DNA from 3 places in the Mesorhizobium sp. M2C.T.Ca.TU.002.02.1.1 genome. Region 3 is predicted to be linked to each of the others. Evidence: predicted binding sites of a transcription regulator. Region 3 holds the regulator's gene; each other region holds the start of a gene.
What was found. The regulator LexA, encoded in region 3, represses DNA repair genes until DNA is damaged. The targets are predictions, from matches to a motif close to TGTTCNNNNTGTGTTCNG.
Positions count from the first base shown of each region.

Region 1: a site for LexA is predicted at 2,851-2,868, ahead of EOD07_RS16920 (carbohydrate kinase family protein). Genes of this name have one in related genera too.
Region 2: a site for LexA is predicted at 1,990-2,007, ahead of EOD07_RS12030 (YifB family Mg chelatase-like AAA ATPase). Genes of this name have one in related genera too.

Region 1 is NZ_RZTO01000292.1:260-5,606, reverse strand. Features, by position in the region: partial or broken gene alaS (alanine--tRNA ligase) at 1-1,204, opposite strand, end outside; gene recA (recombinase RecA) at 1,630-2,727, opposite strand; gene EOD07_RS16920 (carbohydrate kinase family protein) at 3,111-4,064, shown strand; gene EOD07_RS16915 (pseudouridine-5'-phosphate glycosidase) at 4,103-5,020, shown strand; gene EOD07_RS16905 (TfoX/Sxy family protein) at 5,243-5,347, opposite strand, start outside.
Region 2 is NZ_RZTO01000173.1:135-5,481, forward strand. Features, by position in the region: partial or broken gene EOD07_RS12015 (glycosyl transferase) at 1-454, shown strand, start outside; gene EOD07_RS12020 (GtrA family protein) at 557-931, shown strand; gene gshB (glutathione synthase) at 1,011-1,952, shown strand; gene EOD07_RS12030 (YifB family Mg chelatase-like AAA ATPase) at 2,100-3,629, shown strand; partial or broken gene EOD07_RS12035 (serine hydrolase domain-containing protein) at 3,731-5,056, opposite strand.
Region 3 is NZ_RZTO01000388.1:414-5,599, forward strand. Features, by position in the region: partial or broken gene trpD (anthranilate phosphoribosyltransferase) at 1-356, shown strand, start outside; gene trpC (indole-3-glycerol phosphate synthase TrpC) at 361-1,173, shown strand; gene moaC (cyclic pyranopterin monophosphate synthase MoaC) at 1,175-1,651, shown strand; gene glp (gephyrin-like molybdotransferase Glp) at 1,651-2,856, shown strand; gene lexA (transcriptional repressor LexA) at 2,973-3,713, shown strand; partial or broken gene EOD07_RS20085 (ComEC/Rec2 family competence protein) at 3,707-5,186, opposite strand, start outside.

The DNA.
Region 1 (5,347 bases), on a different contig from region 3:
TTAGGTCGAGCGGGAAGCCGTAGGTGTCGTAGAGCTTGAAGGCCGTCTCGCCGTCGAGCATGTCACCGGCTTTGAGCGTCTCGGTCGCGTCCGAAAGCAGGCCGAGACCGCGCACCAGCGTCTTGCGGAAGCGTGTTTCCTCGAGCTTCAGCGTCTCGGTGATCAGCGCCTCGCCGCGCACCAGCTCGGGATAGGCCTGACCCATCTCGCGCACCAGTGCCGGCACGAGCTGCCACATCAAAGGCTCCTTGGCGCCGAGCAGCTGCGCGTGGCGCATGGCGCGGCGCATGATGCGGCGCAGCACGTAGCCGCGCCCCTCGTTGGAGGGCAGCACGCCGTCGGCCACGAGGAACGAAGACGAGCGCAGATGATCGGCAATGACGCGATACGACGCCGCGTTCTCCTGGTTCGGGCCCTGGCCGAGCGCGGAGGACGCCGCGTCGATCAGATGCTTGAACAGGTCGGTCTCGAAGACGCTTTCGACTCCCTGCAGGATGGAGGCCATGCGCTCCAGGCCCATGCCGGTGTCGATCGAGGGGCGCGGCAGGTCGACGCGCTCTTCCTTGGTCACCTGCTCATACTGCATGAACACCAGGTTCCAGAATTCCAGGAACCGGTCGCCGTCTTCTTCCGGACTGCCGGGCGGGCCGCCCCAGATATGCTCGCCGCGGTCGATGAAGATTTCCGAGCACGGACCGCACGGACCGGTGTCGCCCATGGCCCAGAAATTGTCGGAGGTCGGGATGCGGATGATGCGGTCGTCGGAAAAACCGGCGATCTTCTTCCAATAGGCCGCCGCCTCGTCGTCGGTATGATAGACGGTGACGAGCAGCTTGTCCTTCTTGAGGCCGAAACCCTTGGTGATCAGGTTCCAGGCAAGCTCGATCGCGCGCTCCTTGAAATAGTCGCCGAACGAGAAATTGCCGAGCATCTCGAAGAAGGTGAGATGGCGCGCGGTGTAGCCGACATTGTCGAGGTCGTTGTGCTTGCCGCCGGCGCGCACGCTCTTCTGCGCGGTCGCGGCGCGCGAATAGGGACGCTTCTCCAAGCCGGTGAAGACGTTCTTGAACTGCACCATGCCGGCGTTGGTGAACATCAGCGTCGGATCGTTGCGCGGCACCAGCGGGCTGGAGGCGACGATCTCGTGACCCTCCTTGCGGAAGTAGTCGAGGAATGTCGACCGGATGTCGTTCACGCCACTCATTGCATACTGCCTTTTTCGCAAGAACCGCCGGCCCGGCCGGCGGCAAATGGGCTTTGGTGTTTCAGAAGATAGATGGGCCTTTTAGCGATAGCTCTTGAGCCTGTCCAGAAACACGGAAACAGGCACGTCGCCCAAAGGTGCGCAAGCGGTTTTGGGAAAACGGCATGCATAAACAAGGAACCAAAGTGCCTGAATTTATGCAGCGCAAGGCGCTTTGGGCCAATCAGCAGGCGAGCGGCGGCCCAGCACCACCCGCAAAAAGCAAAACCGCCGGCGCGAGGGCCGGCGGTTCGGGGTACGCAGTACTCAAGAACTCGATTACATAAGCATAATGCAATGAACCAGGATTGTGGCCGAACTCCGGCTAAGCCGACTAATTTCTTTCGCTCAATCCTGCTGCGCGATCTTCCTGGAATGAGCCTGCCTTAAACGGCGCCGGCTTCGTCCTCGAAACCGTCGTCCCCGCCCTCGGAGCCACCATTCTCGAGGAATTTCTCGGCGATCAGCCCGGCATTCTGCCTAAGCGCCATCTCGATCTCGCGCGCCGTGTCCGGATTGTCGCGCAGGAACAGCTTGGCGTTCTCGCGACCCTGGCCGAGACGCTGCGAATTATAGGAGAACCAGGCACCCGACTTCTCGACCACGCCAGCCTTGACCCCGAGATCGACGAGCTCGCCGGTCTTGGACACGCCCTCGCCATACATGATGTCGAACTCCACCACCTTGAAGGGCGGGGCCAGCTTGTTCTTGACCACCTTGACGCGGGTTTGGTTGCCGACGACCTCGTCGCGGTCCTTGACCGAGCCGATGCGGCGGATATCGAGGCGCACCGAGGCGTAGAATTTCAGCGCGTTGCCGCCCGTGGTCGTCTCGGGCGAGCCGAACATGACGCCGATCTTCATGCGGATCTGGTTGATGAAGATGACCATGGTGTTGGAGCGCGAGATCGAGGCGGTCAGCTTGCGCAGCGCCTGGCTCATCAAACGAGCCTGGAGACCGGGCAGCGCGTCGCCCATCTCGCCTTCGATTTCGGCGCGCGGCGTCAGTGCCGCCACCGAGTCGACGACCAGGACGTCGATGGCGCCCGAACGCACCAGCGTGTCGCAGATTTCCAGCGCCTGCTCGCCGGTGTCGGGCTGCGAGATCAGCAGGTTTTCCAGGTCGACGCCGAGCTTGCGGGCATAGACCGGATCGAGCGCGTGCTCGGCATCGACGAAGGCGCAGATGCCGCCCTTCTTCTGCGCTTCCGCAACCGTGTGCAGCGCCAGCGTCGTCTTGCCCGAGCTTTCCGGCCCGTAGATCTCGACGATACGGCCGCGCGGCAGGCCGCCGACGCCGAGCGCGATATCGAGGCCCAGCGAGCCGGTCGGCACGGTTTCGATCTCGACCGCCTGCTCGTTGGCGCCGAGCCGCATGATCGAGCCCTTGCCGAAAGCGCGCTCGATTTGCGACAGCGCCGCATCCAGAGCCTTTGATTTGTCCACTGCCTTATCCTCTACAAGCCGCAAAGTATTCTGAGCCATGATACATCACCCCTTGGTCGTCAATGAAGGCCGGACAATCCGTGATCCCTGCCGATTTGTACCTTTTTTGTTCTCATTTGGCAAGAGGCAACAAATATCTGAAAAACAATCAATATCTGGATTTGTTCTATTTTTGTCTCACCAGAGGCAGTGCGGAGCGCAACCACTGGTCCAGAAGAGATTTCGATATCCGGCCATCCGAATCGCGACCCCGATTGCAGGGTGACCCGGGGAAACCTAGAGCAATTCCAGGAAAAGTGCGTAGCGGTTTTCCGTCCGGAATTGCGCAAAACTAAAGAGTTAGAGCGGTTCGGCGATTCCGTGAAACGCTGAACCGCTCTAGTGTGCGCAGCCGCACGATCAATGAAAGTCAGCGACCCGAAATGCCGACATCCCCAACTATCCTGGTCCCAACGATTCTGGCTTTGGGCGGCGCCCATATCGACCGGCGCGGCCAGGTCTCGGGCATTTATGTGCCGGCCGCCTCCAACCCCGGCATGATGCGCGAGGATGTCGGCGGCGTCGTCTTCAACGCGCTGCGCAGCGTGGTGAAGCGCGGCGTGTCGGCCTCGCTGATCTCGGTGCGCGGCGGCGACGCCGCGGCCGAAACGGTCGCCGCGGCGATCGACAACGCCGGCATAACGGACCTCTCGGTCGTGTTCCTCGACCGCACGACGCCGAGCTACACGGCGCTGATCGACGCCGAGGGCGAATTGATCGTCGGGCTGGCCGACATGGCGCTCTACGACCTCGCCTTTCCCAAGCAGATGAGGCGTTCCAAGGTGCGCGAGGCGATCGCCGCCGCCGACGCGATCCTGTGTGACGCCAATCTGCCGACGGCGGCGCTGGAGCGCCTGGTGGCGCAGGCCGGCGGCCGGCCGGTCTTCGCCATCGCCGTCTCGCCGGCCAAGGTCGTTCGCCTGTCGCCGCTGCTCGGCGATCTGTCGCTGCTTTTCATGAACCGCCGCGAAGCCGCCGCGCTGGTAGCCGCCGAACTGTCGGGCAAAGCCCTTGTCGGTGCGCTCAGGCGGGCCGGCCTCAACGCCGGCGTGGTTACGGCCGGCAGCGCCCCCGTGCTGGGCTTCGACGACACCGGCATCTTTGAAATCGACCCGCCCGCGCCGCGCCGGGTCGCCGACGTGACCGGCGCCGGCGACGCCCTGACCGGCGCGACGGTCGCCGCCCTGCTGCGCGGCCTGCCGCTGCGCGCCGCGCTGCGCGAGGGCGTAGCGGCGGCAATGCTCGCCATCGAGAGCCCAGAGGCCGTGCCGTCCTTCACGACCGCCAACTTCGGCCAAGCGCTTGCCCTTGTGCCGGAGGCACGGGAGGTGGCATAGGGCACCGACAATCTAGTTCCTCCTTGTCGGAGACAGCCATGACGCCGCAAACCGCCCGTCCCTTCATCGACATCCATCCGCCCGTGGCGGAAGCGCTTGCCGCCGGCCGGCCCGTGGTGGCGCTGGAATCGACCATTATCACCCATGGCATGCCCTACCCCGACAATGGCGCCATGGCGGCCAAGGTCGAGCAGATCATCATCGACGGCGGCGCGGTGCCGGCGACGATCGCCGTGGTCGACGGCCGCATCAAGATCGGCCTGTCCGACGGCGAACGCGAATCGCTCGCCATGACGGGCGACGCCATGAAGCTGTCGCGCGCCGATCTCGGCTTCGCGGTCGCTCAGAAGCGCACCGGCGGCACCACGGTCGCGGCCACCATGATCGCCGCGCATATGGCCGGCATAAAAGTCTTTGCCACCGGCGGCATCGGCGGCGTCCACAAGGGCGCCGAAAAGAGCTTCGATATCTCGGCCGACCTCGACGAACTGGCGCGCACGCCGGTCATCGTCGTTTCGGCGGGCGCCAAGGCGATCCTCGACATCGAAAAGACCCTGGAAGTGCTGGAGACGCGCGGCGTGCCGGTCATCGGCCATGGCAGCGAGACGATGCCCGCCTTCTGGTCGCGCCAGTCGCCTTTCCGCGCGCCGCTGACACTCAATGCGCCTGAGGACATCGCCCATTTCTACCGCACGCGCCAGGCGCTGGGCCTGGGCGGCGGCATTCTGGTCGCCAACCCTGTGCCCCGGAATGACGAGATCCCGGCCGCTGAGATGGACGGCTACATCCAGGCGGCGCAAAAGGCGGCCGAAGCGCAGAAGGTCACCGGCAAGGCGGTGACGCCGTTCCTTTTGTCGAAGATCCTGGAACTCACCGGCGGCCGCAGCCTCAAGACCAACATCGCGCTGGTCGAGAACAACGCGCGGCTGGCGGCGGAGATCGCCAAGGCGCTGTAGGGACGGCAGCTCCAGCCAATCGCAACGGCCGCGTTCCGTCACCCCCCTCTGTCCTGCCGGACATCTCCCCCGCAAGGGGGGAGATTGGCAGCTTCATCGAAGGCGCTCTTCTTGCAACGTTGGCGACTGGCGAAAGCCGGCGCGACAGCTAATCTCCCCCCTTGCGGGGGAGATGGCCGGCAGGCCAGAGGGGGGGTGCTGTCCCGCCAGCATTTCCAAGTTTCACTTTCCCGCCCTTCGTCCCGCCTCATAAGCACGCCGCGCCCACACGGCCATCTCGTCGGGATCGTCGAACGCCTCGTCCGGCACGCTCCAATAGGGCATCGC
Region 2 (5,347 bases), on a different contig from region 3:
TGCCTCGCAGCTGAAACTGCCGGTGAGCGAGATGGCGCTCGATTACGGCCGCCGCCCGGAGGGCTCGTCGTCGAAACTGTCGACCTTCCGCGATGGCGCCAGGATCCTGTGGATGTTCGCCATGCTGGTGAAGGAGACGCAGCCGCTGCGCTTCTTCGGCACCTTCGCGCTGTTCTTCCTGGCCGCCAGCATCGGCCTGATGATCCCGGTGCTGGTCGAATTCGCCGAGACGGGGCTCGTGCCGCGCATGCCGACCTGGGTGCTGTCGATCGGCATGCTGCTGCTGGCCATGCTCTCGATGATGACCGGCTTCATCCTCGATTCGGTGTCGCGCGGCCGGGCCGAGCAGAAGCGCATCTTCTACCTGTCGATTTCCTCCGGCCGTGCCGAGCGCCAGGCAGCCGGGCAGGCCTTGCCGAAGAGCGAGCCGGGCAAGGCCCCACGGGCGGCTTAGAGCATGATCCCGAAAAGTGGGAACCGGTTTTCGGAGGAAGATCATGCTCCAACAAAGAGTTAGATCGTGAGGGCGATTCAAGGAAAACGCCATCACGATCTAGTGGGCCGCCTCTTCCGCTTCGCCCTCGCCGGCGGCATCGGCTTCGTCGCCGACGCGGCGGCGCTCTGGCTGCTGCTTGCCACCACGCCGCTCGGCCCGCTCTTAGCGCGGGTGCTGTCGATCGGCTTCGCGCTCTGCGTCACCTGGCAGATCAACCGCCACCTGACCTTCGCGCCGTCGAGCCGGGGCCTCGCGGAGGAAGGCGCCCGCTATGGCGGCGTCGGCATCGCCACCAGCATCGTCAATTATCTGCTCTACTGCGCCGCCCTGTTGGCGCTGCCGGGGCTGCCGCCGCTGGCGGCGCTGGCCTTTGCCTCGATCCTCGCCATGGCGCTATCGTTCCTGGGCTATTCCAGGCTGGTCTTCGACCGCTAGGCTTCTGCACCAAGCAAGCACGATTGGCAGACGCCCTCGATTTCCTTATATCGGCGGCTGAGTTCGCCGGAGACCCGAGATGCCGCTGAAAATCGCCTTACAGATGGACCATGTCTCCACCGTGTCGATCGCCGGCGACACGAGCTTCGCACTGTCGCTGGAGGCCCAGCGGCGCGGCCACAAGCTCTTCCACTACACGCCCGACCGGCTGTCGATGCGGGACGGCAAGGTGTTCGCGCGCATCGAGGAGATGCAGGTGCGCGACGAGAAGGGCAACCACTATTCGCTCGGCGAGAAAGTGCGTACCGACCTTTCCGAGATGGACGTGGTGCTGCTGCGGCAGGACCCGCCCTTCGACATGAACTACATCACCACCACGCACATATTGGAGCGCATCCATCCCAAGACCCTGGTGGTCAACGATCCGGCCTGGGTGCGCAACAGTCCGGAAAAGATATTCGTCACCGAATTCCCGGACCTGATGCCGGAGACGCTGATCACCAAGGACCCTCAGGAGGTGGCCGCCTTCCGCAAGGAATTCGGCGACATCATCGTCAAGCCGCTCTACGGCAATGGCGGCGCCGGCATCTTCCATCTGCACGAGGCCGACCGCAACCTCGCCTCGCTGCTCGAGATGTTCGGCCAGCTGTTCCGCGAGCCCTATATTGTGCAGCGCTACCTCAAGGACGTGCGCAAGGGCGACAAGCGCATCATCCTGATCGACGGCGAGCCGGTGGGTGCCATCAACCGCGTGCCGGCCGAGCACGATTCCCGCTCCAACATGCATGTCGGCGGCCGCGCCGAGAAGACCGAGCTGACGGAGCGCGAGCGCGAGATCTGCGCCCGCATCGGACCGGCGCTGAAGGAACGCGGCTTCATCCTCGTCGGCATCGACGTGATCGGCGACTACATGACCGAGATCAACGTCACCTCGCCGACGGGCGTGCGCGAAGTGCAGCGCTTCGGCGGCGCGGATATCGCCGCCCTGTTCTGGGATTGCGTGGAGGGGAAGCGGGGTTAATTCTCGCCACGACGCCCGTTGCATGAGCGAGAAACGATGTTCCCGTAATGTTCTTGCCTCGGCCGCAAATCTGTGGTTGTCTGGCGTGAGGTCTTGCGCGGGCTGATGGCAGCGTCGCGCGGAACTGCATCCGGGGGCGCGGGAAACATGGTGGCGCGGGTTCGCACGGTGGCTTTCCAGGGCATCGAGGCCTTGCCGGTCGATGTCCAGGTGATGGTCGGGCCGGGCAAGGTCGGCATGCAGATCGTCGGCCTGCCGGACAAGGCGGTGGCCGAAAGCCGCGAGCGCGTGCAGGCAGCACTCCATGCATCCGGCCTGTCGATGCCGTCGAAGAAGGTGACGGTGAATCTCGCGCCGGCGGATCTTCCCAAGGAAGGCAGCCATTACGACCTGCCGATCGCGCTCGGCCTGATGGCGGCGCTTGGCGCCATTCCGGGCGACATGCTCGCCGGTTACGTGGTGCTTGGCGAATTGTCGCTCGACGGCACGATCGCGGGCGTGGCCGGCGCGCTGCCGGCGGCCATCGGCGCCAATGCGGAGAACAAGGGCCTGATCTGCCCCTTCGCCTGCGGGCCGGAGGCGGCCTGGGCGGGCAAGGATTTCGACATCCTTGCGCCGCGCAGCCTGATCGCCATCGCCAACCATTTTCGCGGCACGCAGGTGCTGTCGCGGCCCGAGGCCGGCATCCAGCTCGCGGCGCGCGACCTGCCCGACCTCGCCGACATCAAGGGCCAGGAAAGCGCCAAGCGGGCGCTCGAGGTGGCGGCCGCCGGTGGGCACAATCTCCTCATGGTCGGACCGCCCGGCGCCGGCAAGTCGATGCTGGCGCAGCGCCTGCCCTCGATCCTGCCGCCGCTGGCGCCCAAGGAGCTGCTCGAAGTCTCGATGATCGCCTCCGTCGCCGGCGAGCTCGGCGAAGGCAAGCTGACCGACCGGCGGCCGTTCCGCGCCCCGCATCACTCCGCTTCGATGGCGGCGATGGTCGGGGGCGGCCTGCGCGCGCGGCCGGGCGAAGCCTCGCTCGCCCATCACGGCGTGCTGTTCCTCGACGAATTGCCGGAATTTTCACCGCAGACGCTGGACGCGCTGCGCCAGCCGCTGGAGACGGGCGACTGCATGATCGCGCGCGCCAACCACCGCGTCACCTATCCGGCGCGCATCCAGCTGGTGGCGGCGATGAATCCGTGCCGCTGCGGCATGTCGGGCGAGCCCGGCTATCGCTGCCTGCGCGGCGACCGTTGCCGCACCGAGTACCAGGCGCGCATTTCCGGTCCGATGCTCGACCGCATCGACCTTCGGATCGAGGTGCCGGCGGTCTCGGCAAGCGACCTGATCCGGCCGGACAAGGCCGAGACGAGCGCCGCGGTGGCGCAGCGCGTGGCGCGTGCGCGCGCCATGCAGCGCGACAGGCTGGAAAGGCTGGGCACCGGCGCCACCACCAACGCGCACTGCCCGCCTTCGATCATCGAGGAGATCGCCAAGCCCGATGCCGCCGGCCTGACGCTGCTCAAGGACGCCAGCGAAAAGCTCGGCTTCTCGGCGCGGGCCTATCACCGCGTCTTGAAGGTGGCGCGCACGCTGGCCGACCTCGACGCCAGCGAAACCGTCGGCCGCATCCATCTCGCCGAGGCGATTTCCTATCGCATGAGCGCGGAACGGATGGCGCAGGCGGCTTGATCGCGCAACCACTCAGGCGCTGTTCAGAGTGAGAACTCGCAGGCGGGAGCACGGGCCTTGCCAAGCACCAAGTTGCTCTCCGCGCTATCCGCTGACGAGCCTCACGCTCCCGTCAACGCACCATGGACGAGCGCGCGCAGCTCCTTGCGCACCGGAATAGCGCTCGAAGGCAGCAGTTGCGTGAAGAGAATGACCACCATGTCGTCGACCGGACTCACCCAGAAGAAGGTGCCTGCCGCCCCGCCCCAGCCATAATCACCCACTTGCGCCGAAATTTGCGCCTTGGCTGGATCGAGGACGACGGAGCCCAACAGACCGAACCCGACGCCGTCAAACTGAGTCTCGGCCCAAACCTCGGTTGCCAACGAAGCAAGATCGCCCGGCAGATGATTGCATGCCGCCAACTTCAGAGTGCGGGAACTGAGGATGCGTTCACCGTTCAGCTCACCCCCAGCACGCAGCATTTCGGCAAACCGCCAGTAATCGTCGATGGTTCCGACGAGCCCACCGCCGCCGCAAAACGTATCAACCTTTCCTTGCCGCCATGCCGAAACCTCCGGCGCTTCGTTCAAGGCCATGCCGCCCGCGGTCACCTCATACATCGGGGGAAAGCGGCTGATCCCGGTGTCCGGTACAGAGAAGCCGGTGTCGGCCATGCCGAGGGGCTCAAAAATGCGCTTCGCAAAGTACTTGTCGAGCGTCAGTCCGGAAACGACTTCCACGATGCGGCCGATGACATCGGACCCCGCGCTGTATTGCCACCGCGTGCCGGGCTCTCATTCCAATGGTAGCTCCGCGATCCTGCGCACCATCTTGTCGAGCCCGCCATAATCCTTGGCGAGGCCGAGCGCTTCCTTCGCATAGGCCTCGCCAAGCAGGCGCGGGCCTGTAAAGAGGCTCAGACCCGATGTGTGGGTCAGCAGATGATGGATCGTCAGCCTCGTTTCGACGGGCACTGTCTGGTCGAGCGACGTTGCGCCCGGTATCAAAAGCTGCATGTCCTTGAATTCCGGCAGGTAGGCTTCGACCGGATCGTCGAGATGCACGCGCGCCTCCTCGTACAGCATCAACAGCGCGACGGCGGTGACCGGTTTGGTCATCGAGTAGATGCGGGCGATGAGGTCACGTTGCCAAGGCCGCTTGGCTTCGACGTCGGCGTATCCGGCACAGTCGAAGAAGGCGAGCTTTCCGTGGCGGGCGATGAGCACGGCGCCGCCAGGCCAACGCCCGGTGTCGGCATAGCGCTGCATCCACCGCTTCAGTCGCTTCAGCCGCGTCGGGTCGAAGCCGAGATCCGAGGGGTCGCGAACTGGTTCGTCGCCAAATTGACTCATCGCACCAATGTCCCCTCGCAATGGAAGGCCTTTTATGAAGCGCCTCAGTTTGAAAGCGATGCGGTGGTTCGCGGCGCGAAGAAACATGTCCATCGCATCCGCAATTTGCCGACGCGGTACGTCGGATAGAGATTTTCACAGATATGGTACTTGTCGTCGGGAGCCGATTGGACGCGGTCCCGCGGGACAAACCATTCGCCCGTCGGCGGGTCGTTGCGGGCATAGGGCTGCGGTTGCCTGACGTAATAGCCCTCCGGCGCCGATCTGACATCGCTTGACGTGACAGGATGACAATCGTGACCGCCGCAGCATTCGAGATGGAGAACCGGGTCGGTTTTGCCCGAATACCAGCTGTGGGCGTTGGCGTGGCTGGCCGAAACAAGA
Region 3 (5,186 bases):
TCCATGGCGACGGCTATGATGAGATCACCACCACGGGCGAGACCCAGGTGGCGGAGCTTGCCGGCGGCGAGATCCGCAGCTTTACCCTGACGCCGGAAGCCGTCGGATTGAAGCGGCACACCAGGGAAGAGCTGCGCGGCGGCGACGCGGCCTACAACGCCAAGGAATTACGCGATATGCTGGGCGGAGCGCCCGGCGCTTATCGCGATACGGTGCTGATGAATGCCGGCGCCGGGCTGGTCGTGGCCGGCAAGGTGACGACTTTGGCCGACGGCATCGCGGCGGCGGCGCAAGCGATCGACAGCGGCCGCGCGCTTGGCGTGCTGGACAAGCTTGTCGAGATTTCGAACGGATAAGGCCTTGTCGGATATCCTGCGCAAGATCGAAGCCTACAAGCGCGACGAGATCGCCGCGGCGAAAGCGAAAGTACCGTTCGTCGAGATCAAGGCGCGGGCAAAGGATGCCGGTGCGACGCGCGGCTTCCTCGCGGCGCTCGACGCCAAGCGCCGGGCCGGCAACTTCGCGCTGATCGCCGAGATCAAGAAGGCCAGCCCTTCCAAAGGCCTGATCCGCGCCGATTTCGATCCGCCGGCGCTCGCCAGGGCTTATCAGAAAGGTGGCGCAGCCTGTCTTTCGGTGCTGACCGATGCACCGTCCTTTCAGGGCGCGCCGGAATTCCTGACGGCCGCGCGGGCAGCGGTACGCTTGCCGGCCCTGCGCAAGGATTTCCTGTTCGATCCCTACCAGGTCTACGAAGCGCGCGCCTGGGGCGCCGACGCCATCCTGATCATCATGGCGAGCGTCGACGACACGCTGGCCAGGGACCTCGAAGCGACCGCCTTCGAGCTCGGCATGGACGCTCTGATCGAGGTGCATAACGAGGCTGAAATGGAGCGTGCGCTAAAATTGTCGTCGCGGCTGATCGGTATCAACAACCGTAATCTGCGGACCTTCGAGACCAGCCTTGAGACTTCCGAGCGGTTGGCGCCGATGGTGCCGGCGAACCGGCTGCTGGTCGGCGAAAGCGGCATCTTCACGCATCAGGATTGCCGCCGGCTGGAGAAGAGCAAGATCGGCACCTTCCTGGTCGGCGAGAGCCTGATGCGACAGGCCGATGTGGCCGCGGCAACCGAGCTTCTGCTGACGGGCAAGGCAGCGGCCGAGGCCGTCTGATATGGCCCTCACCCATCTCGGCGCCAAGGGCGAAGCCAACATGGTCGATGTCGGCGACAAGGCCGAGACGACGCGCACCGCGACCGCCGAAGGCGTTGTCTCCATGCGGCCTGAAACGCTGGAGATGATTCTCGCTGGCGACGCCAAGAAAGGCGACGTGCTGGGCACAGCGCGCATCGCCGGCATCATGGCCGCGAAGAAGACGCATGAGTTGATCCCGCTTTGCCATCCGCTGCTTCTCACCAAAGTGGCCGTCGAGATCGAGCCGGACCGCACGCTGCCGGGCCTCAGGGTCACCGCGCTCGCCCGTGTCACCGGCAAGACCGGCGTGGAGATGGAGGCGCTGACCGCCGCCTCGGTCGCTTGCCTCACCATCTACGACATGGCCAAGGCGGCGGATCGCGGCATGGTGATTTCCGGCGTCCGGCTGGTCGAGAAGACCGGCGGTAAGTCCGGTGACTACAAGGCGGATGCCTGATGGCGTTGGTTCCGGTCGCCGAAGCGCTCGAACGCCTGCTCGACGGCGCAGCACCTTTGCCGGGCGAACGCATTCCGCTGGCGGATGCGGCCGGGCGGGTCCTGGCGGAACCGGTTGTGGCGCTGCGCACGCAGCCGCCCTTCAACGCCTCCGCCATGGACGGCTACGCCGCGCGCGCCGCCGACGTCGCTTCGGCGCCGGCGCAACTCGAGGTCATAGGCATGGCGCCTGCAGGGCGGCGCTTTTCCGGGACCGTCGGCGAAGGCCAGGCCGTGCGCATCTTCACCGGCGCGCCGCTGCCTGATGGCGCCGACACCATCGTCATCCAGGAAAACGTCCGCGATCGCGGCAATGGCAAGATCGAGGTCACCGAACCGACCGCGCAAGCACGCAATGTACGTCGCCGCGGGCTCGACTTCGGTGAGGGCGACGTGCTGCTCGAAAAGGGCCGTGTGCTCGATGCGGCAGCCCTTTCGCTGGCCGCCTCGGCCAACCATCCCGCCCTGAATGTCGTACGCCGGCCGCTGGTCGCAATCATCGCCACCGGCGATGAACTGCTGCCCCCGGGCAGCGCGCTCGGCCCCGATCAGATCATTTCGTCGAATGCCTATGGCGTCGCCGCAGCCGCCCAGTCGGTCGGCGCACGTGCGCTCGATCTCGGCATCGCCGCCGACCGCAAGGAGGCGATCGCCGCGTTGGTCAGGAAAGCGGTCGAGGCGAATGCCGATGTCATCGTCACGCTCGGCGGTGCCTCGGTCGGTGATCACGACCTGATCCATGACGTGCTGACCGGCGAAGGCATGCAGCTCGACTTCTGGAAGATCGCCATGCGCCCCGGCAAACCGCTGATGTTCGGCCGGCTTGGCAACGTCCGTTGCATCGGCCTGCCCGGCAATCCGGTGGCAAGCATCGTCTGCTCGCAGCTGTTCCTGAAGCCGCTGCTTGCCCGGCTCGGCGGCCGCGACCATAGGCAAGACCTGCGAACGGCCCGGCTGGGCGCCGCGATGCAGGCCAATGACCTCAGGCAGGACTATGTGCGCGCCGTCGTGCGCGAGGACGCCGGCACGCTGGTCGCGACCCCGTTCGGCATCCAGGACTCCTCGATGCTGAGGATGCTCGCCGACGCCAACGGCCTGATCGTGCGCGAGCCTTTCGCGCCGGCCGCCGAAACCGGCGCCGAATGCAGCGTTCTGATGTTACGCTGAACAAAACGTCAACAAATTCACTAAACTTTAAACGGTTGCGGAACACAACTGGAACAGATAGTGTTTGTTCTGGGTTTGTTTTTCTGATTCTGGTTTCAGAACCCGTGGGGGCCGCCATGCTGACGCGCAAACAACATGAACTTCTGATGTTCATCCACGAAAGGCTGAAGGAAAGCGGGATTCCGCCGTCTTTCGACGAGATGAAGGAAGCGCTCGACCTCGCCTCCAAGTCCGGCATCCACCGGCTGATCACCGCGCTGGAGGAACGCGGCTTCATTCGCCGGCTGCCGAACCGGGCGCGCGCGCTGGAAGTGTTGCGGCTGCCCGACTCGATCGCCCCCGGCCTCAATGCGGCGAAGAAGTTTTCGCCGAGCGTCATCCAGGGAAGCCTGGGTCAGAACAATCTCAACCGTCAGATCAAGCCGGCTACGCCATCGCGCGCCCCGACGCCAAGCAATGACGACGATGCCGGGTCCGCCGTATCCATTCCGGTGATGGGCCGCATCGCCGCCGGCGTGCCGATCGACGCCATCCAGCACCAGACGCATTCGATCACAGTGCCGCCGGACATGATAGCCGGCGGCGAGCATTACGCGCTCGAGGTCAAGGGCGACTCGATGATCGAGGCCGGCATCTTCGACGGCGACACCGTCATCATCCGCAACGCCAACACGGCAAGCCCGGGCGAGATCGTGGTCGCGCTGGTCGATGACGAGGAAGCGACGCTCAAGCGCTTCCGCCGCAAGGGCGCCTCGATCGCGCTGGAGGCCGCCAACCCGGCCTACGAGACCCGCATCTTCGGGCCGGACCGGGTCAAGGTGCAGGGCAAGCTTGTCGGGCTGATCCGCCGCTACTGATCCGGTCGCGAAGGTTTCGCATCCGCCCGCGCAGGCTTTTGATAAGGCGGCAGTCCTCTCGCTTCGCGAGTGTATTTCCGCTGCTCGTGCCAGGGCCGATATGGCTCTTCCACAGCATAGCGGACGGCCGGCCGCGCGGTTGCCGATTGCGGATCGAAGAAGACGGCGGCGCTGCCGTCGCGCGCCAGCTGCCGCTTGGTGACGACAAGCACGCGCGGATCGTAGCAAGGATTGTTGGCGGTGGCGTCGTTGATGACGATGAGATCAGCGAAGCCGCAGGCAGGCCGGGCGCTGTCGCGGTTTTCGGCGAGCGCGACGATGGCGCCGGATGGATGCCGGCCGATGCAGAGATCACCCGTACAGTAGAACGGCGAGCCGGGCGGCAGGTCGACGGGATCGGCGATGTCCAGCGCATCTTTGGCGAACGTCTCCGGCGGCACGATTGTCTCGGCTTTCAGCGCACGTTTCCAGTTGTCGGTGGTGAACTCGTTGGAGCGGTCGCGATTGACGGCAAGCTCGCCGCCGCCGATCGGCATCGCCACCAGATGCGCGTCCTCGGAAATGAGCACATCCGGCGTGCGGGCATGCGGAATGGCCAGCAGCGCGGCGAGCGCAAAGGGAACGGCGGCAAGCCTCAGCCAGGTGGTGGCCATCGTCGCGATCACCAGCGCGACCGTCGCCAGCAGCACCGACTGGATCGAGATCAGCCCGACGGCATCGACCGGTGAGCGCTCGGAGATCCACGCCGAAATGGCGATCATCGCCGTCAGGCCCTTGCCCATGACAAAGAGGAACGGGCCGTCGAAGCCGAAGGGCATAGCCAGTGCGCTCAACACGGCAAACGGCATGACGATCAGCGAGACGATCGGCATGACCGCCAGGTTGGCGAGCAGGCTGAGCGGCGACACGCGCTGGAAATGCCAGATCGCAAACAGCAACGTCGCGCTGCCCGCGATGAGCGACGTCACGGCGGCGCCACCCACACCGACCGCCATTTTTCGCGACAGGAACCCGAGGAACGAACGCTTTGCCGGCGGCGCGGTCGTTTTGCCGGCGCGATAGTCGGCAAAGCCGGCATAGGCGCCGACCAGGGCGGCGGTGGCGGCGAAGGACATCTGGAAGCTCGGGCCGACCACTTCATGCGGCGAGACGAGGATCACGGCGATGGCCGAGATCGCCAGGTTGCGCATGGTGAGCGCCGCGCGGTCGAAGAGCACGGCGGCGAGCATCACGGCGAGCATGATGAAGCTTCGCTCGGCCGCCACCACGATGCCGGAGATCACGAGGTATGCCGCGATCGAGATGAGCGCGATACCAGCGGCATATTTCTTCACCGGCCGGCGCGACGAGAAATCGGGAAACAGCGCGAAGGCGCCGCGCAAAAGCACCATGATCGTGCCGGCGACCAGCGCCATGTGCAGGCCGGAGATCGAGATGATGTGGTAGATGCCGGTGCGCCGCATCGACTCGTTG